DNA from 4 places in the Ochrobactrum teleogrylli genome. Region 2 is predicted to be linked to each of the others. Evidence: predicted binding sites of a transcription regulator. Region 2 holds the regulator's gene; each other region holds the start of a gene.
The links. Region 2 encodes PhoB, which activates phosphate uptake and scavenging genes when phosphate is short. Its sites were predicted from a motif close to TGTCATNNANCTGTCAT; they were not measured.
Positions count from the first base shown of each region.

Region 1 (7,974 bases), 580 kb from region 2:
CTTAGGCGTAGAGGATTTCTGACGGCTTGTCACATGCAAAATCTGCCGAGCGACAGGCTTCTGCCGGACGATCGCAACGCACTGTGAAACAAGCGAAATCGATGGCTGGATAACCGCAGCCACCATACGATATTTCTATTTTAGAATATAGTAATATTCAGCGGCCGTTTTGCGCGGGAAGCACGCGCGCTGAGCCTTTTCTCATGAGCCTTGGTGGTCAGGGCGGTCGCAACCGTGTAGTGACGGCCTCACGACCTTTAGCTCCTGAGAAGCCTGAACATTCGTCGTGGGCACCCTGACCATAAAGAGCGAAGGACCGCCGCAAAGCAGCCCCCTGCAATTGGTAATCCTGCTCAGTTGATTTGTCTCGCGGAGATTGCAGCTTTGCGCATAGGCCTTGGTGACCGGGGAGTGGAAAAGCCACTGTGTGATGGCCCCCGCAGCTTTTGGTTCGGTGAACCTGTTTTATACGCGACAGGCCCCCCGGCCATAAAGAACAATGGACCACCGCGTGGCGGTCCACTTCATGATCCTTGGCGGTCGGGGCATTAGCAAGCGCGCAGCGTCACGCCCCCACGACCTTTAGCTTTCAAGAAGCCTGAACATAATCGCGGACACCCTGACCATAAAGAGCAAAGGACCGCCGCAAAGCAGCCCCCTGCAATTGGTAACCCGGCTCAGTTGATTTGTCTCTCGGTGATTGCAGCGCGATTAGCAATCCTGCTAACGGCCTTTACTCTGCCCTGTGCGAACTATATCCAAAGACGAGCAATTCCGTTGGAGCAAGTGTCGATGCGCGCCTTTGTCCTCGCCCTCTTTCGCGCCACCAGTTCCTTCAGCGCCACGGGACTGGCGTTCGGCACATTATTCTTTGCAGCCGCGCTGACGCCGAGCCTCATTCCCCGAACCTATGTCATTCAGGGTGCGCTGTGTGGGCTGGTCTTCGCAATCGGCTATGGCATCGGCGTGCTTTTCGGCGCGCTGTGGCGCTATCTCGAACTGCCGGAGATCAAGGGCCGCAAACGCGCGCTCCTGAAAATCGGCGTCGGCATTGTCTGCCTCGCCGTGGCGCTGATCGCCCTTCGCTCATCCGCTGGCTGGCAAAATTCGATCCGCACGGCCATGGATATGCCGCCGGTGCCCTCCGCCTATCCCGCGACCCTGACCGCGATTGCCATCGCAGTTTTTCTTGTGCTGCTGGTCATTGCCCGCATTCTCATTCGCATTGGGCGCTATTTCTCGTCGAAGATGCGCCGCATCATGCCAAGGCGCGTTGCAAACGTCATTGCGGCCTCGGTGACGGCTTTTCTGATCTGGACCGTCGCCAATGGCGTGCTGATCAATACGGCCTTCAAATCGCTCGATGCGTCCTTCAAGCGCTATGACGCCCTGATGGAGCCGGACCGCGTGCAGCCCTCCTCCCCCGGCAAGACAGGCAGCGCCGCCTCGCTTATCCGCTGGGAGGATCTTGGCCGTGCCGGACGTGAATATATCGCCTCAGCGCCCACCGCCGCCGAGATTTCCGCCTTTACCGGGCGCGCGGCCATGGACCCGATCCGCGTCTATGCCGGGCTCAATGTCAGTCGTACGCCAGAGGAAAGGGCCAGACAGGCGCTGGAGGAACTCAAGCGGCAGGGCGGTTTTGACCGCTCTGCGCTGGTGATCATCGTGCCGACCGGTACGGGCTGGGTCGATCCCTCCGCCATGATCGGACTGGAATATCTGCGCGACGGCGACGTGGCCAGCATCGCCGTGCAATATTCCTATCTGAACAGCCCGCTATCGCTGCTGTTTCAGCCGGAATATGGCGCGGAGTCGGCGCGCGCGCTGTTCGAAACGGTCTATGATTACTGGAAAAGCCTGCCTGCCGACAAACGACCGAAGATTTATCTGCATGGTCTGAGCCTCGGCGCTTTCAATTCGCAAAGCTCGGTGTCGCTGTTTGAAATACTGGATGCGCCCCTGAACGGCGCCCTGTGGAGCGGCCCGCCCTTCCCCAGCGCGCTGTGGCGTTCGCTGACGCGCAGCCGCAATCCCGATACTCCGGAATGGCTGCCTGTGGTGCGCGACGGCGCCTTCGTGCGTTTCATGAACCAGAATGGCGAAGCGCCCGGCAATGGCAACGAATGGGGCGTGATGCGCACGGTCTATCTGCAATATGCCAGCGATGCCATCGTGTTCTTCAACAGCAGCATGTTCTATCGCGAGCCGGACTGGATGAAAGAGCCGCGCGGTCCCGATGTATCAGCCGATTTACGCTGGTATCCGATCGTGACCGCGCTGCAACTGGTGGTCGACATGGCATTTGCCGACAGCGCGCCCATGGGGCATGGACATGTCTATGCCCCGGAGCATTATCTGGAAGCCTGGCGTGACATCACCGGCGCAGAAAACTGGCAGAGCGACGATATCAACCGGCTGAAGCAATATCTGCGTCACAAGGTGGACGAAGGTAATGCCGAAGGTTTCGAGGAACGCGGGGGGTAGCCCCGAGAAATTTGATTGTAACGGCTGTTGCAGTCATCTGAAAATCGACCGTAACAGCCCGGCTTTGAAAAGAAATTGGCGGCAAACGATCCGTTTGGCCACCCTGCTAACGAACTCAAAAAAAATTATGCGGTGCCGCTATCCGAAACGGAAAGCGCCCGGTCACGCCATGCGCTGACGGCGGTACCCTGTGTCTGGTTTTCGACGACGATGTGGTGGCCTTCATAAATGCCGGAAGCAACCCACTGCTTCGCCGCTTTCTGATACACATCGATCGTGATTCCGAGTTGGTCTACCTTGGCTTGTGAAAGCATGTATTCCCTCATGAATGGTGAATATGAAAAGCGAAGCTGGAATATATAATCGATTTGACGACAATCTGATGTCACTTTTTCGCTACCGGATTACAATTCCGACAAAACACAATGTTTTGAACATCTTACGGCTGTATAAACCCATATCTGACCGACGAGGATTTATTTAGAAGAATTACCATGTTTACTTAATTCATTTATACTTGAACCTGCGTTCAATTTGCTTCTGCATTAAGCTGAAACAGCACAAACTGAGTAAACTGTTCAAGGTTGAAATTATTATCGGAAGCGATGACCACCGTTTTATGTCCGCCGATTGTCGGCCCCCAACTGACCGACTCGATATTATCGATGTCGAGGCCGAAATCACCTTCGCCCAGCCGCAGCACAGCTTCCTTGGCCATCGGCGTTAGCGAAACATCCTTGAGCGTCGCCATGCCGCTCACCTCCGTCGCACCGGCAAAGCGCGCGCGGTAGAAATTAATCTCGTTGCCCACGCCATGCGCGTAAGAGCGCTCGACCGTCAACAGATCGTCGCCCCAGGCGAGAAATTCCGACATGCCGTTGTCGTTCCAATAGGGCAGTTTGGTCGCCTTGGTGAAGATCGGCCCGGTATCATAGGCATATTCCGCCTTCACACCGCCGGACAGAATATCGAAGGCGAGTATGCGGGCGCGACTGCCTTTTTCCAGCGTTGCCTTGTCACCATCCTGAAGCAGGGCATTTTCCAGCCCGACGAGCAGCGTCTTGCCATCCGGCGAAAAGGTCAGGCTTTCAAAGGACAGGTTATTGCGAATACCGCGTGTGCCGTCGGCATTTGGGATGTAATAATCGGGCAAGGCAAACTCACGGATCAGACTGCCATCGATGCGCGATTCCCGCACGGCCGGTTTGCCGTTGCGGTCGCCCTCGCTGGTCCAGAACAGCGTGCCGGTGCCCGCATGATAGCGAATGGATTCCGGATCGACATCCTTGTTCGCAAACGGCTTGCCATCGGCATTCAACAGCGTGACGGTAGAAAGGATATCGACGCTGTGCAGTCCCTTTTCGTCGGCGACGATCCTGAGCGTATAGAACCGCGCGGGAGCCTTCTCGGAACGGTCGTCGGAAATGGCGTAATAGATATCCTGCGCCGCATCATAGTCGAGGCCGGATACGCCGCCGAACTCAACGCCTTTAATTTGCAGGCCGGTTGGCAGCACGATCTCGCCCAGCAGCACTGGCTTTTTGAAATCCTGCGCGAAAGCCGCTGACGTCAGGGAAACAGCGGCGCAAAATGCTGCAACAAAAAGCGGAGACTTCATCAAACGCACCTTGGTCGGGTCAGAAACAGGAAGCCTATCTGATAGCGGCAAGATTTGAAGCGTTCATGACGCTGACATTTTCCGCCTTGCAACGGAACGCATTTCCAGCAAAAGTGTGAAATGGTTTTGTGTTTGATATGCGTAAAAACAATTAGTTAGCAATAAAATTGGTATCGCCCGTCCCGGTAGAATGGTCAAGAGGTTCGCCATGGAACAGCCCGATTACGACCGCGCATTCGGCGAGATTATCCGGTGGCTGAAGCAGGAAGGCTTGATCCTGCAAACCGATCTCGAGGGCAATACGGAGCTTTCCACCCGGGCCGAGCGCATGGGTCGCAAAAGGCGGCGCGAAGCGGCGGCAACACAAGAATAAAAAACCGGCATCATAAACGGGGGAGTTGAGATGCGGCATAAAGGCCTGCTGGAATTCGGGCGGAATCGGACGCTCTATGGTCTTTTCCTGTTTTGCGCGGTCTGCGCCATCGCAGGCAGTCTGCTGAGCTATCCTGGCGAAACTTCGTTCTGGCGCTGGCTGCATTATCTCACCAAGCCGACCGCAACGCTGCTTCTGCTGGCGGCGGTGCTCTGTTCCGGCAAGCCGCGCTCGAAATCCTATGGCCTTGCCGTGGCTTTCGGCCTTGCCCTCGCAGCGCTTGGCGATTTTTTCCTGATGCTGCCGGGTGATTATTTCATGGCTGGGCTGATCTGCTTTCTCATCACCCATTGCGCCTATATTTACGCCCTGTCGCGCCATAGCCGCTTTGCGCAGAACAAGGGCGCCTTTGTCGTCTTCGCGCTTGCGGCAGTTGCGCTGATCACCGGCCTTTGGGCGGCCCTGCCGGGGGCCATGAAAATCCCCGTCATCATCTATGCCGCCGCCTTGGGTCTGATGGCCGCGCAGGCTTTCAGCCGCGCAAGCGGCACCGAACCAGAAACACCACAACATTACGCCGCCTGGCTCGCGGCATGGGGCGGCTTGTTCTTCATGGTCAGCGACACGCTTCTCGCCTATGACCGGTTCCGCTTCGATATTCCGCTGAGCGGGCTATGGGTGCTCGCCACCTATTATGTGGCGCAATTCCTGTTCGCCCGCTCGACCGAGGATTTCACCCATGAGCGATGATCTCGACGCGGTTTTCGCACGTCTGCGTCAGGCATGGCTGGATCATCGCCCGCCCTATGAGCAACGCATCGATGACCTCAAGCGCCTGCGTGCTGGCCTGGCCGCACAGCTCGACGATATGGCGAAGGCGATCAGCGCCGATTTCGGAAACCGTTCTGCCCATGAAACCCTGCTTGGCGAAGCCAGCGTGGTCTTTGCCGAAATCGATGACGCGCTGCACCATCTCAAGAGCTGGATGAAGCCAAAGCGCCGCAAGGCGGGCTGGAAATTATGGCCCGCGAAAGCCGAAGTCCGCTTCGTGCCGCTGGGTGTCGTGGGCGTCATCGCGCCGTGGAACTATCCGGTCAATCCGGCGCTCGCGCCGCTGGTGGCGGCCATTGCGGCAGGCAACCATGTCCTGCTCAAACCATCTGAACACACGCCACAGACGGCAGCCTTCCTGCAAAAGCTCATCAGCACGGTCTTTCCGGACAATCGCGTTGCCGTGGTGCAAGGCGATGCAGCGCTTTCCGCCCGCTTTGCCAGCCTGCCTTTCGACCATCTGTTCTTCACCGGCTCCACCGCCGTGGGGCGCAAGATCATGGCAGCGGCAGCTGCCAATCTAACGCCGGTCACGCTGGAACTTGGCGGCAAATCTCCCGCCATCATCAGCGAAAACGCCAATCTGGTGCGGGCGGCGCGCGCCATCGCAAACGGCAAGTTTTTCAATGCCGGGCAAACCTGTATCGCGCCGGATTATGTGCTGATCCACCACAGCAAGCGCGATGAATTCATTGCCTTGCTCAAAGCCGAAATGCAGGCCCGCTATGGCGGCGCATCCGCCGGTCAGGACCGCACCACCATCATCAACGGTGCGCAGTTGCAGCGGTTATCCGGCCTGCTGGCCGATGCGAAGGACAAAAGCGAGGGCATCGTCGAGCTGCTCGCGCCCTCCACCGAAACGCGCCTGATGACGCCGACGCTCATTCTTGAGCCGCAAGTGACCAGCGCCATCATGGCGGAAGAGATTTTCGGACCGCTGCTGCCTGTCATCAGCTATCGCTCGACCGATGACGCCATTGCCTATGTGCTGGGCCATGACCGCCCGCTGGCGCTTTATTGTTTCAGCGAGAACACTGCCGAGATCGACACCATCCTCGCCCATGTGGTCGCTGGCGGGGTCTGCATCAACGATACGCTCTATCATTTTGCCTGCAGCAACCTGCCCTTCGGCGGCGTGGGGGCCAGCGGCATGGGCCAGTATCACGGTTATGACGGCTTCCTGACCTTTTCCAAGGTCATGCCTATATTGACGAAATATGCGCCCGCCCCGAGCGATCTCATCAAGCCGCCCTATCGCGGCCTGACCGACTGGCTGGTTCGCTTCATTGCCCGCTGAACTTTCGCCCCAAACACTCAATTGTGCGTAGCGGCTCTGTTCAAATCGCATAGCAAACTATCTATATAGAAGAGTATAAATTTGAAATATTCATCTTGAACTGACGACCTTACGGGTGAAAAGGGTGCAGAAGAAAAAGGAAGCAAACCGGATATCGAAGTCGATCCTGACGGCGATCCGCAACAGGCCGGGCTTCAGGCCTCTCAACGCCAATATCACTGGCGGTGATATTGTCATTGCATCCTATAATGTTCACAAATGCATCGGCATCGACAAACAGTTCAATCCGCAGCGCACCGCCGACGTGATCAGCGAAATCGACGCGGATGTTATAGCGTTGCAGGAAGCCGACAAGCGTTTCGGTGAGCGGTCCGGTCTGCTCGACCTCGGCCTTCTGGAGCGCCGCCACGGCCTCATTCCTGTCCCCATCAATGCCACGATGCCCAAGGGGCATGGCTGGCACGGCAATGTGCTTTTGTTTCGCGAAGGCATTGTGCGCAATGTGCAGCAGCTGAAACTGCCCGGCGTGGAGCCGCGCGGCGCGCTCGTCGCCGATCTGCAATTTCCCGCCGGTCCGCTGCGCGTCATTGCCGCGCATCTGGGCCTCCTGAAACGCTCCCGCGAGCAACAGGCGGAAAGCATTCTCACCGCCTTGCAGGAAGGCGACACGCTACCGACGCTGTTGATCGGCGATCTGAATGAATGGCGTATCGGCAAGCGTTCTTCGCTGGCCGCGCTGATGCCGACCTTCAACCATGTGGCGACGGCAGTGCCGAGTTTTCCGTCACGCTTCCCGGTCTTCGCGCTCGACCGCGTGATGGGCGCGCCGCATAATCTCGTGACCTCGGTGGAAGTTCACAACACGCCGCTGGCGCGTATGGCCTCCGACCATCTGCCGATCAAGGCGCATCTCGACCTGAAGACGGCGATAGAGCATTTCCAGCAAAAGTGTGAAACGGTTTTGCGTCTGGAAATGCGTGAAAATAAATAGATCTTCTGCACAATCTCAATCCGGAGATACCCGCAAGCAGGACCGGCTCATAGATAAGGCGAACCGAGCCAGATAATCCGGTCGATGAGACGCACCAGAAACGGGCGGTTGTTGAGACGTGTCAGATTGACCTGACGGCTCTCCTCGATGACCTTCCCGATCCGCTCTTCCACCTGACGCGCCACATCGCGATCCAGAATTTCCAGATCGATCTCGAAGTTGAGCCGCAATGAGCGCGGGTCGATGTTGGACGAGCCGACATAGGACCATGTGCCGTCAATCGTCATCAGCTTGGAATGGTTGAACGCCCCGCCCGCCCGCCAGATGCGGCAGCCATCCTTCAAAAGCTGGTCGAACTGGGCGCGCATGGCGCGGTC
Region 1 covers NZ_JBBHKQ010000001.1:3,544,507-3,552,480, reverse strand. The annotation lists gene WIX40_RS16620 (alpha/beta hydrolase) at 793-2,487, shown strand; gene WIX40_RS16615 (hypothetical protein) at 2,613-2,801, opposite strand; gene WIX40_RS16610 (esterase-like activity of phytase family protein) at 3,017-4,105, opposite strand; gene WIX40_RS16605 (hypothetical protein) at 4,314-4,478, shown strand; gene WIX40_RS16600 (lysoplasmalogenase) at 4,509-5,228, shown strand; gene WIX40_RS16595 (coniferyl aldehyde dehydrogenase) at 5,218-6,606, shown strand; gene WIX40_RS16590 (endonuclease/exonuclease/phosphatase family protein) at 6,731-7,597, shown strand; gene cls (cardiolipin synthase) at 7,645-7,974, opposite strand, start outside.
Region 1: the regulator PhoB is predicted to act here: its motif matches at 4,160-4,176, upstream of WIX40_RS16610 (esterase-like activity of phytase family protein).

Region 2 (7,974 bases):
GAGCAGGACGGCTACCGGCTTGCCCGGCATGTGTGTAATTGTCTCATCCGCCAGCGCCTCGAAGGCGGTGACGCCAATCGCCGGGGACCCGAGCGCCAGTGCAAAGCCTCGCGCCGCCGAAACACCGATGCGCACGCCCGTGAAAGAACCGGGGCCGATATTCACCGCCACGCGATCAATATCCTTAATCGCCACGCCTGCCTCGACCAGCGCGCGCCCGACATAATCCATCAGCACTTCGGCGTGCCCCTTGCCGATATTCTCGCTGATCTGAGCAAGAACGACATCGCGGCCAGCGTCATAGACGGCGGCGGCGCAATAGGAAGCGGCGGTATCGAGGGCGAGTATCTTCATGCACTTCCGGGTAAATGAGAATTGGCCCCGCGACAAGTCTAACCGTGCCGAAGCCGACACCAATTCATCGCCAAAGAGCAGCGGTTCTTATCATTTTCATCTTTTTCTGCGGAACAAAATCGGCTGACAGGCGTTTTTTCGTCGGGTGCGGGATGATTCCGTTTGCGCCTCTTTTCGACCGCCCCGACGCTGGCGATTCTCCCAATAGCTGCGAGCCAGCCAATCGCTCGCGCCTGATTGTGCAAAGGATATGAGGATAAAATGTCCAATAAGTCGACGCATGCAACCCGCAACGATCTTCCTTCCAACACCAAGACGTCCATGGTCGCGCTTCTGAACGAAAATCTGGCTGCGACCATCGATCTTGCACTGATCACCAAGCAGGCGCATTGGAACCTCAAGGGACCGCAATTTATTGCAGTGCACGAGATGCTCGACGGTTTCCGCACCGAACTTGACGATCACGTCGACACCATTGCCGAACGGGCGGTGCAGCTTGGCGGAACGGCCTATGGCACATCGCAGATTGTGGTGAAGGAAACGAAACTGAAGCCCTATCCGACCGATATTTATGCGGTTCACGATCATCTGGGCGCGCTGATCGAGCGTTATGGCGATGTCGCCAATCTTCTGCGCAAATCGATCAAGGATTCAGACGAGGCGGGCGACGACAACACGGCGGATATTTTTACCGCCGCTTCGCGCTCGCTGGACAAGGCGCTGTGGTTCCTCGAAGCCCATGTGCAGGAAAAGAATTGAGGCTTCAGCTCATCGCAATCATGAAGAAGGCCGGGAAATTTCCCGGCCTTTTCAGTTCGGTATGTTGAATTTTCAGCTGACCCATTCGCCGCGACGCATCACCGGCTCGCGGCTACCATCGGCCTTGATGCCATCAACGTCGATTTCACCGGAACCGATCATCCAGTCAATGTGGATGAGGCTGGAATTGCCGCCCTGCGCCTTGATCTGTTCCGGCGTCAGCTTGGCGCCGTCGATGAAGCACTTGGAATAGCACTGGCCGAGCGCGATATGGCTCGCAGCATTTTCGTCGAACAGCGTGTTGTAGAACAAGAGACCGCTTTGCGAGATCGGCGACGAATGCGGCACCAGCGCCACTTCGCCGAGCCTGCGCGCGCCTTCGTCCGTGTCGAGTACCTTCGACAGCACTTCCTCACCACGGCTCGCCTTGGCTTCGACAATCCGGCCCGCTTCGAAACGCACGGCGATATTCTCGATCAGTGTGCCCTGATGCGAAAGCGGCTTGGTGCTGGCGACATAACCATCGACGCGCAAGGCGTGCGGTGTGGTGAAAACCTCTTCCGTTGGAATATTCGGATTGCAGGTAATGCCGTTTTTCGCCGTTGATGCGCCGCCGTGCCACTCGTGGCCGTCGGCAAGCCCGACCGTCAGGTCCGTGCCCGGGCCCTTGAAGTTCAGAGCGCTATAAGCCTTGCCGTTCAGGAAACGGGTGCGGGTGCGAAGCGCTGCATTATGCGCGGCCCATGCGCCGATCGGATCTTCGACATCCACGCGTGAAGCGGCAAAAATGGCTTCGGCCAGCTTGCGGGTCGCAACCTCTTCCGGCTCATTCGGGAACATCAGCTTCGCCCATGCCACATTTGGATAGGAAACGATGTTCCAGTTGATATCGAAGCCCGCGATCTTTTCCAGCGCAGGCTGATAGGCCTTAGAATTTGCGCGATTGGCACGCGAAACCTTGGCGGCGTCCTGGCTGGACAGGAGCATCGGGTTGTCGGCAGCAATCGCAAGACGCGCCGCACCTTCCGAATAGGCCTTGGCCATACCCTGATAGAGCCAGTCCGCGGCGCGGTCGAAGCTTGCATCGGGCGCGTTTTCATAGCGGGCCAGCGCAATCTGATCATCGGCGAAGAACGGCGTCACCAGACCTGCGCCAGCCTTATAGGCGTGTTTGGCAATCAGCCGCACCAGCGGCAGGGCGACAACCGGCGCCGTGATGATCAGATCCTGTCCCTCGCGCAATTGCAGGCCGACGCGCACGGCGACTTCCGCCAGACGTTCGAGCTTTACCGGATCGATGACAGGATTTTGCATATCGTGAGCCATGAGCTGCGGGACCTCTTTTGATGCGAAGACGCGTCCCTTTAAAAAAAGAGCGCGGTTTGGAATCAGTTCTATACTCTCGTTATCAGTTTACCAAACGGCATAATTTCACCACTCTTTTTCATGCACCTGCGCTATTATTGAAGCAGCGGGCAGTTACACAGGACGAATGACGATGAACCGGAAACTACTTGTTTTGTTGGGGCTCGCAGGCCTGCTGGCTGGTTGTGTCACCATGACACCGGAAGAGCGCCGCGCCGCCGACGAACAGACATGTCTCGGCTATGGCTTCAAGCCACGGACCGACGCATTTGCCAACTGTCTGCAGCGGCTCGATCTCGACCGCCGGGCGGATCGCCGCGCCTGGGAAAACCGCGTCGATTTCTACGATCAGCCCATCATGCTCTATCAGCCGATCTATCGTCCGGTCGTGGTTCGTCCCCGCTAATAGCGATGGAATGCAGAACTCAAATAAAAAATGCGGGCCAATCGGAAAGATTAGCCCGCACCAAATCTGTTCAACTCAACTTATAGAGGCGTTTCCGGACGGTCCTGCGACAGAAGCAATGCGCCGATTGCATCGACCTGCTTCTGGTCTGCCGCCGCATAGCCAAGCGATTGCGGCTGGCTTGCCGGTGCCGACGTATCGAATTGCGGCTGATAGGACGCGACCTGCTGAATTTGCGGCTGCGCCGTCGCTACATCGTTGTTATGCGCAAGGCGATTGCCCCGCGCCTGCGGTCCAAGGCCGCTGCCACGCACAGAGGTTTCCATCTTGGACGCATCCGCCAGCGCGACCTGTACGGTTGGCGCTGCTGCCGGAACCGGTCCCGCCTGCGGCAAGGTCACGTCATAGGACGGGTCTTGCGGCAGCGACGGCGATTGCGGCGAATAGGCGAGCGCGAGGTTATATGGTTCCTGCGGCACCGGATTCTGCAACGAACCGTCGCGATTGCGTTTTTCGTAGAAGGAATTACCGCCGGCAACCAGCACATAGTGCATGTTGTTGTAGGGGAACTTCAGGCCTGCCGTATGGAAGAACATGGCGTTCTTCAGCTTCGGATGGCGCTGGCCTTTCAGCACGGCGTCGGCTGCGGCCTGAACATCGGGCAGCTTGCTGGATTCCATCTTGCGGGTGAGAACGCCGGGCGCGAACTGGTTCTTCTGGCCGACGACGCCGCAAATCGTATCGGGATAACGGCCCGATGCGAGGCGGTTCATCACAACCGTGCCGACAGCCATCAGACCATCGGAACTGGAGCGGTTCGATTCGAAGAACATGGCGCGCTCGAGGCACTCCTTGTCCCTTGCCGTATAGGTATAGGTCTTGACACCGTTGACCGACTTGACGTGACTTACGGCCGCCGTCTTCTCGGTCTTGGCTGTGGTGCCGGTCGTCGTGCAGCCCGTCACTACGAAGGGCGCTACGAGCAGTCCTGCCAATACAGGCAGCTTCCAATTACCAGCGCGCGTCAACGGCTCAGTCTCATATTCAGGACCCTTAACTGAAGCAGTCGATCCGAAGGCCAAAAATGACCAATACGGGTCTAGCTGCGGTGCAAGTCAAAGCAGGCTAAGATCAAAAATCAAACAACCTGCCATCGCTCGTCTTCTTCAAGGTTTTGGAATTTTTAGGCCAAAAAAAGGCAATGGGTCAAATTCCGAAATTGCTGAAACCATCGAAATGGTCGCAAATGAAACCCGAATCACGAGCGCAATTGTCCACACAAACCATTCAAAACTATTAATATTTTCTTAATGAACCTGCGGAAAAGAGATAAACCTTTGATTTGATGGAAATGATATTTCCTCAATACAGGTCACAACCCTGCCTTAATTCGCAACTGCTGTAAAATTTTGATATATCTTGCTTCATCAGGTTGGGAAAATCTGCGGCGTAACTGTTTTAGCAAGTCCTGCGCCGGTTCCTTCAACTTTGATACAAGAAGCGTAACATTCCGTGAGATTAGCGATTTACAGCCGTTTCAGCGTCTCCCGGACCGAATCGGCTGGCAAGGATAACAGGCCGCAAGAGCGCTTCAGAAAGTGATCGAGCCCGCCTTTCGATGAGGAAAGACGGGCTCGAAAAGAAGTTTTTTATCGACGCACGATCAGCCGAAAGAATATCCCGCGCCGCGTACCGTGCGGATCGGATCGAGCGCACGACCCAAGTTGATGGCCTTGCGCAAGCGTCCGACATGGACATCCACGGTGCGATCATCGACATAGATATCCGGTCCCCAGACACCGTCGAGAAGCTGACTGCGCGAGAAAACGCGGCCCGGCGACATCATGAAATATTCGAGCAAACGGAACTCCGTCGGTCCAAGACGGACTTCCTTTTCCTTGCGGTAAACGCGGTGCTGCTGACGGTCGAGCACCAGATCGCCTACTTTCAGAACATGCGACAGCAGGCTTGGATTGGCACGGCGCAGCATCGCCTTGACGCGGGCCAGGAGTTCCGGTGTCGAGAAGGGCTTCACGACATAGTCGTCGGCCCCGACGCTTAAACCCCGAACGCGTTCGCTTTCCTCGCCGCGCGCGGTCAGCATGATGACCGGCAGGCGTTCCGTCTCCGGCCATTGGCGCAGACGGCGGCACAGTTCGATGCCCGATACGCCGGGAAGCATCCAATCGAGGATGAGGAGATCAGGGACGTTCTCGCGCAGCGCGATTTCGGCCTCGTCGCCGCGCAGCATCGTGTCCACCTGATAGCCTTCGGCCTCAAGATTGTAGCGCAGCAGAACGCTCAGCGCTTCTTCGTCTTCCACCACAGCGATTTTGGGTACCTGTGACATCCATTATTCCCTATCTTAAACCGGCGAGCGGAAGATACACGTCCCCCCATCGACCGCGTGCCGCCGCGCTATTCACACATTCTCCACCGCATTTGGGAGCAATCCGGCAATCTGCCCTGATCGCTTCAAATGCAGCGCTTACTCAGGGCTTGCGTGCCTCATCCACGACGATGCCGTGGCTCAGGTCTTCCTTCGGTCGTTCGGCAGGCATCTGCAGGCCGGTCACGATGTAATAAACGGTTTCCGCGATGTTGGTCGCATGGTCGCCGATGCGCTCGATATTCTTGGCGCAGAACAGAAGATGCGTACAGGCGGAAATATTGCGCGGATCTTCCATCATATAGGTGAGCAGCTCGCGGAACAGCGAGGTGTACATGGCGTCGATCTCGTCGTCGCGATCACGCACGACATTGATCTGCTGCACCGAGCGCGACGAATAGGCGTCGAGCACGTCTTTCAGCTGGGTCAGCGCCAGTTCGGCGAGCGTTTCCAGACCGCGATAGAGCTTGACCGGCTGGCGGGATTCCGAAACGGCGGCAACGCGCTTGGCAATGTTCTTGCCCAGATCGCCAACGCGCTCCAGATCGGCGGAAATGCGGATCGAACCGATGATTTCGCGCAGGTCCACCGCCATCGGCTGGCGCTTGGCGATGATCATCACGGCCTTGTCGTCGATTTCGCGCTCGCTGGCATCCAGGATCAGGTCGTCGGAAATGACGCGCTGCGCAAGGGCGTTGTCGGCATTGACGATCGCTGCGACCGACTGTTCGACCATACGTTCCGCATGTCCGCCCATTTCGGCGATCTTGTGGGTGAGAAACTTCAGTTCCTCATCGTAGGAACGAACGGTATGCTGAGACGGCATGGTAGACCTCGTAATATAAATTGCGGGGAAGCCGCACTTCTGTTTGTTCTGACGCAATCCGCGCGCAAGGGTTGCTTTCCCCTGCCCCCGGTTTGTTAGCCGAAGCGTCCGGTGATGTAATCCTGCGTGCGCTTTTCCGTCGGCGCAGTGAACATCGTTTCCGTGTCGCCCACTTCGACCAGATTGCCGAGATGGAACATGGCGGTGCGCTGCGAAACGCGGGCCGCCTGCTGCATTGAGTGCGTAACGATGACGATGGTGTAGTTCTGGCGCAGTTCGTCGATCAGCTCTTCCACCTTGGCGGTGGCAATCGGATCAAGCGCCGAGCAGGGTTCGTCCATCAGGATGACTTCCGGGCTAACCGCGATCGCACGTGCAATGCACAGGCGCTGCTGCTGGCCGCCGGAAAGGCCCGTGCCCGCATCGTGCAGGCGATCCTTCACTTCCTCGAACAGACTGGCCTTCTGCAGGCTGGTCACGACGATTTCCTCCAGATCGGCCTTCGTGCGGGCCAGACCGTGAATGCGCGGGCCGTAGGCGACGTTCTCGTAGATCGACTTCGGGAACGGGTTCGGCTTCTGGAACACCATGCCGACACGGGCGCGCAGTTCCACCACGTCGATCTTCGGATCGTAGATATCCTCATTGTCGAGCGTGATCTTGCCAGCGATGCGGCAACCTTCAATCGTGTCGTTCATGCGGTTGAGCGAACGAAGGAAGGTGGACTTGCCGCAGCCGGAAGGACCGATCAGCGCCGTCACCATCTTTTCCGGAACATCCAGATTGACGTCGAAAAGGGCCTGCTTCTCACCATAGAATACGCAAACCTTGTCGCCGCGCATCTTTACGGAACTGGCGTTGGCGTTCATCTTTTCTCCTACGGCTTTCTCGAGAGTTCGTTCAGTCATCAAATTCATAGCTTCGACTCCCGTTTACCAGCGGCGCTCGAACCGGCGGCGCAGAATGATTGCTGCAATGTTCATCACGGCCAGGAACAGAAGCAAGACGATGATAGCGCCGGACGTGCGTTCCACAAAGGCGCGTTCTGCTTCATTGGCCCACATATAGATCTGGACAGGCAAGGCGGTCGCCGGGTCCATCGGCGTGGACGGAACATCCGCCACGAAAGCCACCATGCCGATCAGCAGAAGCGGCGCGGTTTCGCCCAGCGCATGGGCAAGCCCGATGATCGTGCCCGTCAGAATGCCGGGTGCGGCAAGCGGCAGCACGTGATGAAACACCATCTGCGTCTTGGACGCGCCGAGACCGAGCGCTGCTGCGCGGATCGACGGCGGCACGGCGCGCAGGGCGGCACGCGTTGCGATAATGATCGTCGGCAGCGTCATCAGCGTCAGCACCAGACCGCCGACCAGCGAGGCTGAGCGCGGCAGGTTGAAGAAGTTGACGAAGACCGCAAGCCCCAGCAGACCGAACACGATAGACGGTACAGCTGCGAGGTTGTTAATGTTCACCTCGATCATATCCGTCCAGCGGTTCTTCTTGGCGAACTCTTCCAGATAGATCGAAGCGGCGACTCCGATAGGCAGAGCCAGACCCAGCACGATCAGCATCATATAGAGCGAACCGACCAGCGCCACGCCGAGCCCCGACGTTTCCGGGCGGCTCGATGCGCCATAGGTGAAGAGGCCGGTGTTGAATGCCTCCTTCATGACGCCTTCTTCCGAAAGCGTCTTCATCCAGCCGACCTGACGGTCCGATACCTTGCGGCTCGTTTCAGGGACGGTCAGATCGATCTGCCCCTTGAAGGCGGAATCGATATCCGCACCGGCCAGAACCGGAACAGTTTGTGTCGTGCCGATGATGGCCGGATTGTCCATCACCATCTGGCGCAGCTGAACGCGCACGCCGTCGGAA
Region 2 covers NZ_JBBHKQ010000001.1:2,967,883-2,975,856, forward strand. The annotation lists gene tsaB (tRNA (adenosine(37)-N6)-threonylcarbamoyltransferase complex dimerization subunit type 1 TsaB) at 1-354, opposite strand, end outside; gene dps (DNA starvation/stationary phase protection protein Dps) at 616-1,113, shown strand; gene WIX40_RS13880 (aminopeptidase) at 1,186-2,439, opposite strand; gene WIX40_RS13885 (hypothetical protein) at 2,606-2,884, shown strand; gene WIX40_RS13890 (cell wall hydrolase) at 2,965-3,912, opposite strand; gene phoB (phosphate regulon transcriptional regulator PhoB) at 4,548-5,234, opposite strand; gene phoU (phosphate signaling complex protein PhoU) at 5,377-6,099, opposite strand; gene pstB (phosphate ABC transporter ATP-binding protein PstB) at 6,195-7,016, opposite strand; gene pstA (phosphate ABC transporter permease PstA) at 7,032-7,974, opposite strand, start outside.

Region 3 (7,974 bases), 1.2 Mb from region 2:
AAATCATCCAGAAGAAGAACATGCGCAGCGGAAAGCGGAAGAAGACAATCGCGAAGGCTGACATGAACGAGATGATGATCTTGCCGATGGCAATCGCCATCGCCACGACGAACGAGTTCCACAAGAGCCGTTCAAGGCTGACGCCGACAACGCGCTCCACGCCGCCGAATATGGCTTCGTTATAGTTCTCGATGAGATTATCGCCGGGCAGGAGCGAGATAGGCGGGCGGATGATTTCCGACGAGCTCATCGTCGAGGCGATGAAGGTGTAATAGATCGGAAAGGCGACGATGATGATCCCGATGATCAGGATCAGGTGGCCGATCAGATTGGAGATGGGGCGTTTTTCGATCATGGCCGCCTCGCTCACGAATAATGCACGCGCTTCTCAACGAAGCGGAACTGGAAGGCAGTCAGGGCGATGACGATGGCCATCAGGATGACCGATTGGGCCGACGACGAGCCGAGGTTCAGATTGACGAAGCCATCATTGTAAACCTTGTAGACTAGCGTTTCCGTGGCCTTGGCAGGACCGCCGCCGGTGACGGCATGGATGATGCCGAATGTATCGAAGAAGGCATAGGTCGTGTTGACTACCAGCAGGAAGAACGAAGTCGGTGCCAGCAGTGGAAACACGATGGTCCAGAAGCGCCGCGCGCCGCGCGCGCCATCGATTGCCGCTGCTTCGATTAAGGACTTAGGAATTGCCTGCAAGCCTGCGACAAAGAACAGGAAATTGTAGGAAATCTGTTTCCACGCCGCCGCGAAAACAACGAGGCCCATAGCCTGATTGCCATCCAGAAGCGGGTCCCATGCGATGCCGTTGCGGCGCAGTATATAGGCGAGTGTACCCATCGCCGGGTTGAACATGAACAGCCACAGCATGCCAGCGACGGCAGGTGCCACGGCATAGGGCCAGATCAGCAATGTGCGATAAAAGGTCTTGCCGCGTATGACGCGGTCGGCTGCGGTCGCCAGCAACAAGGCTGCGCCCATGGCCACAAAAGCCGTCAGGACGTTGAAGACAATCGTGACCCTGAAGGAATGCAGATAGTTCGGGTCCGAGAGAACCGCGCTGAAATTTGCCAGCCCTACGAAGGTGGATTTCAGGCCGAACGCGTCTTCACGCATGAAGGACTGATAAATGGCCTGACTGGCGGGCCAGAAGAAGAACACCAGCGTCAGCGCGATTTGCGGCGCCAGCAGGAAATAGGGCAAGATCTTATTGGGGAATGTGACTTTCTGCACGGCGATTTCCTTGCAGGAAACAAAGCCGCCCACTCGATTAAGAGCAGGCGGCATTGCTTGATTTAAAACTTATTGTGCGGCTGCGATCGCATCGTTTCCACGCTTGACAGCGTTTTCAAGCGCGGTCTTCGCGTCCTGCTTGCCGCCGAGCATGGCTTCGAACTCTTCGTTCAGGATATCGCGCACCTGCGGCAGATTGACGAGGCGCACGCCCTTGGAGTTCTCGGTCGGGGCCTTGCCCATCATCTGCAGGATCGGCGTTTCGCGCCCCGGATTCTTTTCATAGAAATCCGACTTCTTGGTTTCTTCGTAAGCCGCCAGCGTCACCGGCAGATAGCCGGACTTCTCGTGCAGCTTGACCTGAATCTTGGTCTGCGACAGGAAGTTGAAGAACTGCGCAATGCCCTTATACTGGTCGTCGCTGAGGCCAGCGAAAACCCAGAGAGCCGCACCGCCGGGAATGGTGTTCTGAGGCCCATGACCTTCATAATAAGGCAGCTGGCCGATACCGTAATTGATGCCGGATTTGACCACATCGCCGAGACCACCGGACGATTCCGTCAGCATGGCGCATTCGCCCGAGGTGAAGAGCTGCTTTGCTTCCGAGGTGCGACCGCCATAGCGGAAAGTGCCATCCTTGGCGAGATCGGCAATCGACTGGAAATGCTGGATGTAAAGCGGGGAATTGATTTCCAGCTTCACATCGGTGCCGCCGAGGCCGTTTTCGTTGGTGCCATAGGGCACGTTGTTCCAGGCTGCGAAGTTTTCGGTCTGGATCCAGGTCAGCCAGGTCGAGGTGAAACCGCAAGCTGCAGCGCCGCTCGTCTTGATCTTTTTGGCGGCTTCAAACACTTCCGGCCAGGTCTTTGGCGGATTGTTCTCATCCAGACCAGCCTTTTTGAAGGCATCCTTGTTGTAATAGAGGATTGGCGACGAGGAATTATACGGGAAGGACAGCATGGTGCCGTCCGGCTTGGAGTAATAAGCGACGATACCCGGCAGATATTGCGACTTGTCGAACTTGAAGCCGCCCTTTTCCAGCACTTCCGCTGCCGGAACCACAGCGCCCTCTGCGCCCATCATCACGCCACTGCCAGCGTCGAAGACCTGAAGAATTGCCGGCGGCTGCTTGGAACGGAACGCGGCAATGCCAGCGTTCAACGTTTCCGGATAGCTGCCCTTATAGACCGGAACGACCTTGTAGTCGCTCTGGCTTTCGTTGAACTCCTTGGTGAGTTCGTTGATCATTTCGTTGTTGGCGCCGGTCATGCCATGCCACCAGGACAACTCGGTCTGGGCAAATGCCTGCGAACCGATGCAAAGAGCAAGCGCGCCTGTAAGCGCAGAGGTCGAGATCAGACGGGTAAGCATGTTTCCTCCTCGGAGTTGAGGTTGCGTGAATATCAGGAACAGCGAAGCCTGCTCGCGATAACTCCGGAACCTGCATTATCGTTATTACGCTTATATGAATTCAATTTTTAGGGAAGGATCAACCTTCGATTTCACCTATGTCAGAGTAAACCCGAAAATAGTAGCTATCGAAAAGAAAAAAATCGAAAGTCCCGCGAAAAATTGTGAGTGGCTGTGGATTAACTGCGGAAGTTTTATGACGTTACAGGAGACGGGTGTTGCTGTCTTGAGCAAAAAATAAAGGAGGCCCGGAAGGCCTCCTCGATACTTTGTCTGGATTTGCAGGATTGTTTGGGTCTTATTGGCCCCAGCTGCGCTCCAGCACATCAATCCAGTTTCCATGGGCCAGTTTGACGAGGGATGCGTCGTCATAACCATGCGCGCGGAAGGTTTGGATCACACGCTGAAGGTCGGCGACGCTATGCAGGCTGTTCGAGATCGTCGTTCCGTCGAAGTCCGAACCAAGCGCGATGTGATCGATGCCGATGCGGTTGACGATATAGTCGGCATGGCGCACCAGCTCGTTCAGATCGGTATTCGGGTCGCGTTTGCCATCTTCGCGCAGAAAGCCGACGCCGAAATTCAGGCCGACAAGACCACCGGTATCGCGAATGGCGTCCAGCTGCCGGTCGGTGAGATTGCGGCTTTGCTGGCAAAGCGCATGGGCATTGGAGTGCGACGCAACCAGCGGTGCATCGGACAGGGCAGCAATATCCCAGAAGCCTTTTTCATTCATATGGGAAAGATCGACCATGACCTTCAGTTCATTGCAGGCGCGGATCAGCGCCTTGCCGTGATCGGTCAGGCCCGGCCCGATATCGGGCGATGATGGAAAACGGAACGGAATGCCATGGGCAAAAATATTGGGGCGGCTCCAGACAGGGCCGAGCGTTCGGAGGCCGGCTGCGTGCAGCACGTAAAGCGCATCGAGGCTTTCGTCGAAAGCTTCCACGCCTTCAATGTGAAAGACGGAGGCGAAAATGCCTTTGGCAAAAGCGTCGCGAATATCCGCAGCCGTCCGGCAGATGCGAACCTGCCCTTCCGACTTGCGTTCGATGTTCTGCAGGATGGCCGCCATGCCCAATGTCGCCTTCATGGCATCGGGCTGGCTTGGCGTTGGCAGATTGCCGTCGGCGTCAAGCTCACGGGCAGGAGACGGAACATAGACCGCGCATAGTCCACCGCCGAGGCCCCCCTTGCGGGCGCGGGGCAGGTCGATATGCCCGACATCTTCGCCTTCCAGGAAGCGCTTTTCAGGCGCAGGCTTGTTGGAAGACCACAGGCGCAGCAGAACATCATTGTGCCCATCGAATACCGGAATCAATTGTTCTGTCGCCATGTTGGGAGTTTTCCTTCACGCTGATCATTCAGTTCAATGGCGTAGTGGACCCGCTGACGGCAAATTGCAAACGAGTTTTCTGCGTCATGTGTCTCACACCGTACAGTGAGGCGGTCTTGCGTGGACAAGAGAATCCCATTTATCTGCGGTCGGCCACGATCCCATGCTATGGTGCCGCGATGTTTCTTGAGACAGTGAACATTCGGCATCCGGGATTGTGGAACAGCTCGGCGGCGGGGGAATTGCGCATGCAGGGAGCGTTGAAATGCAAGAGCTGTCTGACGGAGATTTTATGCCAATGCATGCGGACTGGAACGCTGCCTCACAGGCTGCGAAGGTCTATTCGAGAAGCTGGGCGAAGGATGAGCCCGGCGGTGTGATTATCGGTTTTGATCTGGACGGGGTCAAATTCGCTTATGCGGGCGGGCTGGAAAGCCTCGCGACGGGTGTTCCCTTTACGGCCAATACGGTCGTGCGCTACGCGTCCATCACCAAGCATTTGTTCTGCGCCATGGTTCTGAGCCATAGCGATGTCATAAGCCTCGATGATCGTCTCGGTGACCATCTGCCGGAACTGCAAAGCCCGCTGGCGGATGTGACCGTGGGCCGTGCGCTGGATATGACTGGCGGCCTGCCCGATACGCGCGAATGCCTGACACTGCTTGGTCTTTCCGTCTACACACAGACTGAAGCAAACCAGCTTCTGGATTTTCTAGCATCGTTGACGCGGCTCAATTTTGAAGCAGGCAGCGAAATTTCCTATTCCAATACCGGCTATCGGCTGGTGGAAGCCGCGCTGGAACGCAAAGGCTTAAGCTTTCGCGATTTCATAAAGGCCAAAGTTGCGGCGCCGCTTGGTCTTGCGATCGATGCGCCCGATCTGTGGAACGATCCGATCAAGGGATTGGCCCCGGGTTACTTTCAGGCGGGCGACAAGTGGCAATTGAGCGCTGCTGGCTTGCATCTTTCCGCTTCGGGTTGTCTGGTCGGCAGCGGCATGGCCTTGACGATCTGGGCGCAAGCGCTTCTGGAAGGCGAGGGTGCTTACAGGGGATTACTCGCAAAACTCTCTGCGGAACGCACCCTGTCGAACGGACGTCCGACCGGCTATGGTCTGGGCCTGCGCTGGAACGGCGTGGACGGACGGGCATTTGTCGGCCATGGCGGTTCGCATCCCGGTTACAAGAGCTATTTTCTGCTCGATCCGCTTGCGAAAAGCGGCATGGTTGTTGTGTCCAACCGGGAAGACGCCGACACTTATAGGATCGCGCGCGATTGTATGGCCGCCCTCTATAGTTTGCAGCTGCCCGATACCGATTGCACGATCCCGGACGGATTGTACGTTGCCGAAACCGGGTCGCTATGGCTGGAAATGCGCAATGGCGTCGCCAATTGCCTTGATGCCCAAGAAACGCTCTACAGCGTTGGTGATGGCTGGTTCTCGTCCCTTTCTGCGTCGTCGCCGGTCAAGCTGCGCTGGACGGGTGACGTGCTGGAAGGTGAAATCGGCTATGCCCCGTGTCGCCTGAATCCGGCATCGGTGTCGCCTGCCGGAAGAGAACTGGATGGCCACTGGCAGGCATCGGCTTATGGCGCCAGTTTCGATATCAGGGACGGGCATGTCATTTGGGGGATCGGTCCCACACGCCGCGCCATACCGCTGGAAGACATGGGCAATGGACGGGCGCTCTTCACGCTGCAAGACGGCCCGTGGACGCGGCGCGTCTGTCTGCACCAGCTCGACGGTAATCGTCTCGAACTGGTTTTGAGCCGCAGCCGCATCATGGAATATCGCCGCTGACAACGCGGTATTGTTATCGACGGCGCGGCGGAAGGGCGACCTTACCGCCGCGTCTTGCATTATGATAACCTCTTTCGAATTGATTCAGTTGTGAATGGAGTAAGCGATGCTGGAACGGATGATCGATCAAGGCGTGGGCCGCGAGCCTGCCGATATCGTGCTGAAGGGTGGCCGCTTCTTCGATCTTGTCACCGGCGAGCTGGTGGAAAGCGATATTGCAATCTGCGGGGATCGCATTGTCGGCACGTTCGGGACCTATTCCGGCAAGCAGGAAATCGACATTTCGGGGCGCATCGTCGTGCCGGGCTTTATCGATACGCATCTGCACATCGAATCCTCGCACATCACGCCGCATGAATTCGATCGCTGCGTATTGCCGCAAGGCGTGACGACGGTTATCTGCGACCCGCATGAAATCGCCAATGTTCTGGGCGCGGAGGGCATTAAGTTCTTCCTCGACAGCGCGCTGGAAACCGTGATGGATATCCGCGTTCAGTTGTCGAGCTGCGTCCCTGCCACGCATATGGAAACGGCGGGTGCGGAACTGCTGATCGGCGATCTTCTGCCCTTCGCGGATCATCCAAAGGTGATCGGTCTGGCCGAGTTCATGAATTTTCCGGGTGTTCTGGCCAAAGACCCCGAATGCATGGCCAAACTCAACGCATTTCAGGGGCGACACATCGACGGTCATGCACCACTGCTGCGCGGCAAGGACCTGAACGGCTACATTTCCGTCGGCATTCGTACCGAACATGAGGCGACAAGCGCCGAAGAAGCGCTGGAGAAGATGCGCAAGGGCATGCATGTTCTGGTCCGCGAAGGTTCGGTTTCCAAGGACCTCAAGGCGCTGATGCCGATCATCACCGAGCGCCACGCGCAGTTTCTGGCGCTTTGCACCGACGACCGCAATCCGCTCGATATCGCTGATCAGGGCCATCTCGATTATCTGATCCGCACCGCTATTGCGGGCGGCGTGTCGCCTTTGGCCATCTATCGTGCGGCCAGTGTTTCGGCGGCCCGTGCATTTGGCCTGTTTGACCGGGGGCTGGTAGCGCCGGGGCAGCGCGCCGATCTCGTGATCGTGGACAGTCTGGAAGGTTGTCATGCCGAGATCGTCCTCTCGGCAGGACGTGTGGTTTCGGAAGAGCTTTTTGCCCAGCGCAAGACAATCGCCGAAGTGGGGCGCAACAGCGTGAAGGCGCAGCGTGTCAGTGCTGCCAATTTCCGTTCGCATTCCAACAGCGGCAAGACGCGCGCCATTGGCATCATTCCCGGCAAGATCATCACCGAAAGCCTCGAATTCGAGCTGAAAGTCGGACCGAAGGGTGTTGAACCCGATCTCGAACAGGATGTTGTGAAAATCGCGGTGGTTGAGCGCCACGGCAAGAATGGCAATATCGCCACCGGTTTTGTGCATGGTTTCGGGTTGAAAGCGGGAGCCATTGCTTCAACTGTCAGCCATGACAGCCACAATATTTGTGCCGTCGGCACATCGGACGAGGATATTGCGGTCGCCGCCAACCGGCTTGGCGAGATCGAAGGCGGTTTCGTGGTGGTTCGCGATGGCAAGGTGCTGGCCGAACTACCTTTGCCCATTGCCGGACTGATGAGCGACCAGCCTTATGAGGTGGTGCGGGAGGAATTGCGCAAGCTGCGCCATGCGGCGGAAGAACTGGGCTCGGTTCTGGAAGAACCATTCCTGCAACTGGCCTTTGTCGCACTGCCGGTGATTCCGCATCTGAAAATCACGGATCGCGGTCTGGTCGACGTGGACAAGTTCGAATTTGTCGGCAACTGAGCGCTAGCTCAGTTTGCTGGCAGGGCTGAATCTGTTCGAAAGGAAACCCAGAAAAGCAAAAATCCCGGGCGAAGCCGGGATTTTGATCGTTGCCTTGCTGGAAACTGGAGCGGGCGAAGGGATTCGAACCCTCGACCCCAACCTTGGCAAGGTTGTGCTCTACCCCTGAGCTACACCCGCTCGCGCCAGTTTCGACCTGAAAACGTTTCCGAAGGAAGTCGTTTCCGTCAGGCAGGCGCTATATGGACTAAGGCATTTCGGAATGCAACAGGGAAATTACAATAAAATGTCGTTTTCCGGAGATTGTCCAAAGTTCGGTTCGGGTGGTTACAGCCGTGCATGCCATGGTCTATAAACCTGAACGGAACAATTTGAATA
Region 3 covers NZ_JBBHKQ010000001.1:1,722,347-1,730,320, forward strand. The annotation lists gene ugpE (sn-glycerol-3-phosphate ABC transporter permease UgpE) at 1-355, opposite strand, end outside; gene ugpA (sn-glycerol-3-phosphate ABC transporter permease UgpA) at 367-1,248, opposite strand; gene ugpB (sn-glycerol-3-phosphate ABC transporter substrate-binding protein UgpB) at 1,318-2,619, opposite strand; gene WIX40_RS08010 (dipeptidase) at 2,957-3,997, opposite strand; gene WIX40_RS08015 (serine hydrolase domain-containing protein) at 4,290-5,798, shown strand; gene ade (adenine deaminase) at 5,905-7,596, shown strand; tRNA gene WIX40_RS08025 (tRNA-Gly) at 7,702-7,776, opposite strand.
Region 3: the regulator PhoB is predicted to act here: its motif matches at 2,844-2,860, upstream of ugpB (sn-glycerol-3-phosphate ABC transporter substrate-binding protein UgpB).

Region 4 (7,974 bases), 930 kb from region 2:
CTGCCGAATGAGCGGCGTCGATATCGTTGATTGGCTTTTCCGCCAGCGCCAGCGCGCGTGTTCGCACGCGTTCGACACGAGCCTGCCAGCCTTTGCCAAAGGTCGCGGCGGCGGCCAGTCCTCTGAGCCAGGCTGCACGTTCATCGGAAAGTCTGTCGATCAGGTCTTGCGGGGAGCGGGCGGAAAGTGCGGCAAATGTTGCTGGCCCGAGAAACCCGTCCTGAAGAACGCCAAGTATTTGCTGCAACATCTTGATCGCATGACCGGGGCCTGAATTGACCGCGAAGTCCAGCATGGCATAGTCAACGCCTGAGGGAAGACTGTCGCCATCGATCTTGTCCCAATACTGCTTTTTGTAGATTTCCGTTGCAGCGTCTTTCGTAAGATTTTTGACGTCTTGAGCAGACTCGGAATGACCTGTCCATTTCGAAAGAGTGCCGATAGTAATACCCATATTGGTTGCGCCGCCCGGATCAGCCGGATTGTCGACGTAGCCGCCTTCTTCCTGAAATATATAGGGCATAATCGTCGAGAAGTTTGAACGCATATCAATACCTTTATTAATTTATATTAGAAATATAAAGTAAGTATGGGCGCTGTATACTGTACGCTATCACAGAAATAGATGTAAAAAATATCGGAGGAATCGATTGCGATCAAGCAGCAACCCTCTTGCTTAAGAGCGTGCGATGCGGCTTGATGCGGTTCCCATAAATCATACTTTTACAGGCGGCAGACGTGACATCGGAAATTTTCGGACATGCTCCAGACGGGCAGGCGGTTCACCGGCTGACCATCTCCAACGGGCCGCTCACGGCCAAGATCATCACCTGGGGCGCGGCCATTCAGGATCTGCGTCTTGACGGGCATGATGCGCCGCTGGTGATCGGTTACCAGAATTTTGATGATTATCCGGCCCATTCGCCGCATCTGGGCGCGATTGCGGGTCGCTCGGCCAATCGTATTCGCGATGCGCGCTTTGTGCTGGACGGAAAGACTTATGAGGTGGAGCCAAACTATCTCGGCCGCCATAATCTCCATGGTGGCAGCAAGGGCCTCGGCAATCGCGTCTGGAAAGTCACCGGCAGCGGTGCCGATTATGTCACGCTTGCAACCGTTGCCGAAGATGGCGAAATGGGTTTTCCCGGCAATCTCAAAATCAGCTGCACCTATATGCTGAATGGCAATGGCGCCTTGATCGTGCGGCTGGAAGCCGTGACCGACAAGCCGACGATCTGCAATCTTCTGCACCACAGCTATTTCAATCTGGACGACGGCGGCGAAAGCGACATCCTCGACCATCAGCTGAAGATTGTGGCCGACGCTTATATGCCGGTGGATGAAGCGCTGATTCCAGACGGGCGCGTTCTGCCGGTCAAGGACACGGCATATGATTTCCGCGATTATCGCCCGATCCGCCATGCTGAAAACGGCAAACAGGTCGAGTATGACAGCAATTTTTGTCTTTCGGCGGCGCGTGTGCCGTTGCGGCTCTGCGCTTCTGTCAAGGCCGCGAAGTCCGGTGTGCGTATGGATGTGCTGACGACAGAACCGGGCGTCCAGTTCTATGCCGGCAATACGATGGCCAATGATTGCATCGGCCTGACGGGTAAGCCCTACGGGAAACATGCGGGCTTCTGCCTCGAGCCGCAAATTTGGCCCGGCTCGCTCGAATATCCCTATTTCCCGCAGGCCATTCTGCACCCGGGCGAAATCTACGCTCAGGAGAGCCGTTTCGCCTTCACCCGGGACTAATGGATGCTATCCGGCATAAGCGGCGCGCGCTGTTTCCATGGGCGTGAGCGCGCCGCGCGTTTCCACCACCCGGGCCGCGACGGCATGGGCCTTCTGCGCGGCTTCGACGGGTGAAAGCCGTTCCATGCGCGCGACAAGATAGGCACCGTTGAAGCTGTCGCCAGCGCCGGTCGTGTCCACGGCATTGGCGAAAACGGCAGGAACCAGTGTCTGTTCGCCACCCGCTGCAACCAGGGCGGGTTCGGTGCCGTCCTTGACGACAACTTCCTTCACGCCAAGGCTGATGAGGCGCTCGGCGCAGGCCTCGGCATTGGTGTCGCCGAAAAGCGCCTGTTCATCCGGGAAGGTCGGCAGAGCGATATCGGCAAGGCGCATCGCTTCACTGATGATCTCCTGCGCTGCCTTGCGATCCGGCCAGAGTTGATGACGGAAATTCGGATCGAAAGCGATCCGCGATCCGGCAGCGCGGCATTGCCGCAGCACGTCGAAAAAGGTTTCGCGATGTTCCGGCAGGACGATGGCGATCGAAATACCGGAAAAATAGATGATGTCGCGCCCGGAAAGGCTTTGCTCTAGCGCGGCTCTGTCGCTGGCCAGACGGCGCGCAGCGGCATCGCTGCGCCAATAGGTGAAGGACCGTTCCGCACCGCTCAGCGTGATCGCATAAAGGCCCGGATGCACACCGGCAATCACCGGGCTATGGGCAATGCCGATGCCGTTGGACGAAAAGAAAACGCGCTGTTTCTGCGAGAAATTGTCTTCGCCGAATGCGCTCACATAGTCGACCGGAAACGCTCTGTCTGTCAGCGCGCGAACATACCAGGCGGTGTTCAGCGTATCGCCAGCAAAACCCATGCGCCACTGGTCGCCTTCGCCGCCCGAAAGTTCAATCATGCACTCACCGATAGACGCGAAACCGCTCATCTTTTTCTCCTCAAATCGATTACAGACGCCTATACCAATTTTCTGTGATGTAAAATCGCTTTGTCAGTTGTCTTCCATCATTGTCATACAGGCTTTATCGACTTGCCACATTCGTTGTGTAACGATCCCGCGCCGTGCTGGGGTGAGACACCGTTACAGACCAAGGATTTGAAATGCGTTATGCAATCTATTTCACGCCGCCTTCCAGCGATGCGCTTTTGAAGGTTGCGGCCAATTGGCTGGGGCGCAACGCCTTTAGCGGAGAGCCTGTCAAGCTGCCGGCGATTCGCTCCCTTGGCACGGAAGAGATCGCATCGCTGACTGAAGAGCCGCGTCGTTACGGTTTCCACGCCACGATGAAAGCGCCGTTTCGCCTGAACGACAATCAGACGGAAAGCGAACTCCTGTCCGCATTGATGCATTTTGCCTCGTCGGTCGAGCCGGTCGTCATTCCACGCCTGAAGCTTCAGGCCATCGGGCCGTTCTTCGCGCTGGTGCCGCATGAACCTGTCACAGCATTGAACCAACTCGCCAATGATGTTGTCGTCGCGCTGGACCGCTTCCGCGCGCCGCTCAACGAAGCTGAAATTGCCAAGCGCCGCCCTGAACGCCTGAGCGAAGCGCAGCGTCACAATCTGGAGCGCTGGGGCTATCCATACGTTTTTGAAGAGTTCCGTTTCCATATGACGCTCACGGGTCCTGTCGCGGAAGGTGACCGCGCCAGGATCGAGCGCAGGCTGGAAGAATTCTTTGCGCCATTGCTGAACGACCCGGTCGAGGTTGCGAATCTCGCTCTGTTTGTGGAACCTGAGAAGGGCGCGCCCTTCGAGATCCATTCGCTGCATCCGCTGACAGGCGGAACCACGAAGACGCGCACCCAGCGGGCAGTGGGGAGGCCGTAAGCGATGACCAATGAAACTATCCTGCGCAACGCGCGTATCGTTCTCGCAGACGATGTTATCGACGGATCAATCAAGCTCGTCGACGGTAAAATCGCAGACATTGCCAGCGGTCCGTCAGCGGTCGGCGAGGATATGGAAGGCGACTTCCTGACGCCGGGGCTGATCGAATTGCACACCGATCATCTGGAAGGGCATTATGCACCGCGCCCGAAAGTGCGCTGGAACCCGATTGCCGCCGTGCAGGCGCATGATGCGCAGATTGCTGCTTCCGGCATCACCACCGTATTCGACGCCTTGCGCATAGGTCTGGATGATGATGCGCCAACCGGCATCGATGATATGCTCAAGCTTTCCACGGCAATAGCGGAAGGTCGTGCGGCGGGACGGCTGCGTGCCGACCATTTCCTGCACATGCGTTGCGAAGTTTCCGCGCCGGATTGTCTTTCGGCCTTTGAACGCTTCGGCAGTCATCCGTTGATCAGGCTGGTCTCGCTGATGGATCACGCGCCCGGACAGCGCCAATTCACCAATCTTGACGCCTACAAGGCCTACTTCCTGGGCAAGAACAAGCTGTCGGAAGAAGAGTTTCGGATTTACTGCGAGCGCCGCATCGGCCAGTCGCAGCAATATTCCGCCACGACCCGCAAGGCGATTGCCGATCTGTGCCACGAGCGCGGCGTGATCCTCGCAAGTCATGACGATGCAACGTTGGATCACGTTGCCGAAGCGCGCGAACAGGGCATTCGCGTGGCCGAGTTTCCGACCACTCATGCCGCGGCCAGAGCGTCGAAAGAATCTGGCATGTCGGTGCTGATGGGCGCACCGAATGTGGTTCGCGGTGGCTCGCATTCGGGCAACGTGTCCGCACGCGAGCTGGTTGAAGCCGGGCATCTCGACATCATCTCGTCGGATTATATTCCGGCCAGCATGATGCAGTCGGCATTCTTTCTGGCCGATGTGCTTGATGGAATTTCACTTCCGCAGGCTATTCGTCTGGTTTCGAAGAATCCCGCGCAGGCTGTGGGTCTCGATGATCGCGGCGAAATTGCCGAAGGCAAGCGCGCCGATCTGGTACGCCTTCAGGTGGCCGACCATGTGCCGATTATCAAGACTGTTTGGCGCGAGGGGAAACGTGTTATCTGATCCTGCCGGATGTAATCTTTACCCAACCGGCATCGGCTCTGCTGCGGCAAGGCTAAGCTTGCCGTCATCGGCCACGTTCAACTCGAACTCGCGATAGCTGTTTATGCTGCGATGCGAGGTCTGCGGTGAATGGGGATGCGTTGCCGTGACGACCACCACGCAAGCGCCAGCCGATTCGCCTGCGACGATGCCAGCCGGAGCGTCTTCGAACACCAGACAGCGATGTGGATCGAAACCAAGCTTCTTTGCGCCGAGCTGGAAGCATTCGGGGCTCGGCTTGCCGCGCTCGACATCTTCTGCCGAAACAATGGTTTTCGGCAGCGGCAGTCCGGCTGCCTTGATGCGGCGTCGGGCCAGCTCAAGCGGGGCGGATGTGACAATCGCCCAGCGATCTTCCGGTAGGGCCTTCAGAAAATCGCAGACACCGTCGATCGGAACGATACCATCCAGATCGGCCATTTCAGCTTCCAGCAGGATCGCCGCTTCCTGATCGGGGTCAAGGCCGAGATCAAGGCGGCGAACGGTATCGACTGCGCGTACGCCATGAATGGTCGGCAGAAATGTAACCGGATCGATCCCATGACGCTTGGCCCATTCTCCCCAGACGCGTTCGGTCGCGGCGATGGAACTCAGGATCGTGCCGTCCATGTCAAACAGGAAGGCATCGAAGGTTTTGCCGAAGGGAGAAAGGGAGGTCACGCCGGATTTCCTTGAATGAATGAGAAAAGAATCGGAAGAAATGCTTTAGTACGCGATCATAATGCGCAAATGCGACCAAAGTCACAGTCTTTGGCATATAACGGCGCTGGTTGGCGTTGAACGCGATAAACTCCTATATAGGTGCAAAGCGAAACCCAACCCGCAAAACTTGAACATTTTGCGCAAGTGTGGCTTTTTGCGCCGTTCGAGTGCCAGATTGGGACCTCATTACCTGCAATCGAGCCGATTGTTCTGAAATGCTCCATGAATCGCCTTCTCAGGATTTATGCCTAAATGACTGATGTACCGTCGAAAAATCGCAACTATCCGGACTATCGCTTCGCCGTTGCGCCGATGATCGATTGGTCTGACAGACATTGCAGGTATCTTCACCGGCTCTTTTCGAAGCGCGCTTTGCTTTATACGGAAATGGTTGTGGCGGATGCGGCGATCCATGGTCCGCGCGATCGTCTGCTCGGTTTTGATGCGGCAGAACATCCAATCGCCTTGCAGCTCGGTGGGTCCGATCCGGTGAAGCTTGCAGAAGCGGCAAAGATCGGGATCGGCTTTGGATATGACGAGATCAACCTCAATGTCGGCTGCCCATCGGATCGCGTCCAGTCGGGCACGTTCGGCGCTTGCCTGATGCAGACGCCCGAAGTCGTGGCGCGCTGTGTCGAAGCGATGAAGGCGGCTGTTTCCGTGCCGGTCACGGTCAAGTGTCGTATCGGCGTCGATGATCAGGACCCGGAAGTGGCGCTCGATGCGCTGGTCGATCTGGCGCTTGCCGCAGGCGCCGACGCCTTGTGGGTGCATGCACGCAAGGCGTGGCTGAAAGGGCTGTCACCGAAGGAAAACCGCGAAATTCCGCCGCTGGATTATGATCGTGTCTATCGCCTGCAGCAGCGTCTTGGCGATGTTTTCGTCGGTATCAACGGCGGTATTACCACGCTTGATGAAGCCAAAACGCATCTGGAACAGATGGATGGTGTGATGCTCGGACGCGCTGCCTATCACAATCCCGCTTTGTTGGCTGAAGTGGATGCCCGTCTGTTTGGCGATGAACCTGTCGCGGTTGAAATGGCGGATATTATCGAAGCCATGTGCGACTATACCGACCGGCATATCGCATCAGGTGGCAGGCTTTCCCATGTCAGTCGCCATATGGTGGGCCTGTTCAGCGGCCTGCCGGGCGCGCGCCGCTGGCGTCAGATGTTGTCCACCGACGCGACGAAGCCGGGTGCTACCAGCGCTGTGCTGCGTGAAGCCTATGCTGCTGTAACCGAAGCCAGTGCCGAAGCGGCTTAATCAATCAGGATCAGCTGGTCGCCACGCACCGTGAAACCGCCAAGCGTTTGCAGGAAATTCATACCAAGCAGACTGCCAGTCATGAGGCCTTCCTTGGTGACCATGGCGCGAATATTTTGGCGTTCGATGTCGCCGATTTGCAAATTCGCGATAGTGATGCTGGCGGCGGAAGCGGTGCCATTGGCTGTCATCACTGGCACATTATAGTTGAGCGACGCGGTATCCAGACCCGCGCGCTCCGCGTCTTGCTGTGAGAGCACGACGGAAGATGCGCCCGTATCGACCAGAAAATGCACGCGCGCGCCGTTGACGCGACCATTCACTTCGAAATGGCCATTGGCGGCTTTGGCGAGTGTGACGGTCAGCGACCCTTCGGCGTTTCGTCCGGAAATCGGGCTGCCGGGAATAAGGCCTGCGGTAATTCGGCTGGCAGCATCCTGAAGGTCGTAGCGGTACTGATAGCCTGCAACGAGACCGAGAATAATCACCGCCCAGACCGCCATATTACGTGCGAAATCCGAAAGCTTGATGCCGGAGCCGAGCAGACCGGCGGCGAGAACCACGCCCCATATGCCAAGATAGGCTGCGCGGGCGAAGACATCATTGTCGAGCCCCATCGTGGTGCCGCTGTCATTATTGGACATCAGCAGCAGAGCGACAATTGCGACAGCGGCAATAACGAGCCAGAAGAAACGCCCCATCAGCCTACTTTCTTTTCAATGAGAATTTCATGCCGGTCGGGCAGAAGCGATAGCACCGTGATCTGCTCTTCGGCGCTCATCCGGGACCAGCGCGTGATTTCATCAAGCGTGCGCGCGCAACCGAGACAAAAGCCGGTTTCTGCGTCCATCGTGCATATCAATATGCAGGGTGATTTGATTGTCGCCGTGTTCATGCGTGAAATGTGGTTGCATTACAGGGCCATGACAAGCCCGATCAACACCGCAAGCGACGCGATTTGTTGCGCAGCGCCCAAAGTATCGCCCGTCTGCCCGCCGATTTTCGACATGCACAGCCGGGCGAAACCGACAAGCAGCAGCGTCACAAGAACAAGCGCATTGATGACGGACGGGACGCCGCCTGAAGGGATCAGCCCCGCCGCCAGAATAACGAAACCCAGCGCCGCGCCGCAAACGACCGTTTCCCAACTTGGCGCACCAACGCTGTCCGCAAGCCCGCCGGGGCGGGCGGAGGGCAGGCTATGCCAGAAGGCGAGCATGGCCGAACGGCTCGCCGCTTCGCA
Region 4 covers NZ_JBBHKQ010000001.1:2,035,193-2,043,166, reverse strand. The annotation lists gene WIX40_RS09535 (glycoside hydrolase family 108 protein) at 1-547, opposite strand, end outside; gene WIX40_RS09530 (aldose epimerase family protein) at 739-1,755, shown strand; gene WIX40_RS09525 (sugar kinase) at 1,762-2,679, opposite strand; gene WIX40_RS09520 (DUF1045 domain-containing protein) at 2,853-3,581, shown strand; gene WIX40_RS09515 (alpha-D-ribose 1-methylphosphonate 5-triphosphate diphosphatase) at 3,585-4,724, shown strand; gene WIX40_RS09510 (HAD family hydrolase) at 4,743-5,423, opposite strand; gene dusA (tRNA dihydrouridine(20/20a) synthase DusA) at 5,718-6,731, shown strand; gene WIX40_RS09500 (TIGR02281 family clan AA aspartic protease) at 6,728-7,432, opposite strand; gene WIX40_RS09495 (DUF1289 domain-containing protein) at 7,432-7,626, opposite strand; gene WIX40_RS09490 (adenosylcobinamide-GDP ribazoletransferase) at 7,645-7,974, opposite strand, start outside.
Region 4: the regulator PhoB is predicted to act here: its motif matches at 2,761-2,777, upstream of WIX40_RS09520 (DUF1045 domain-containing protein).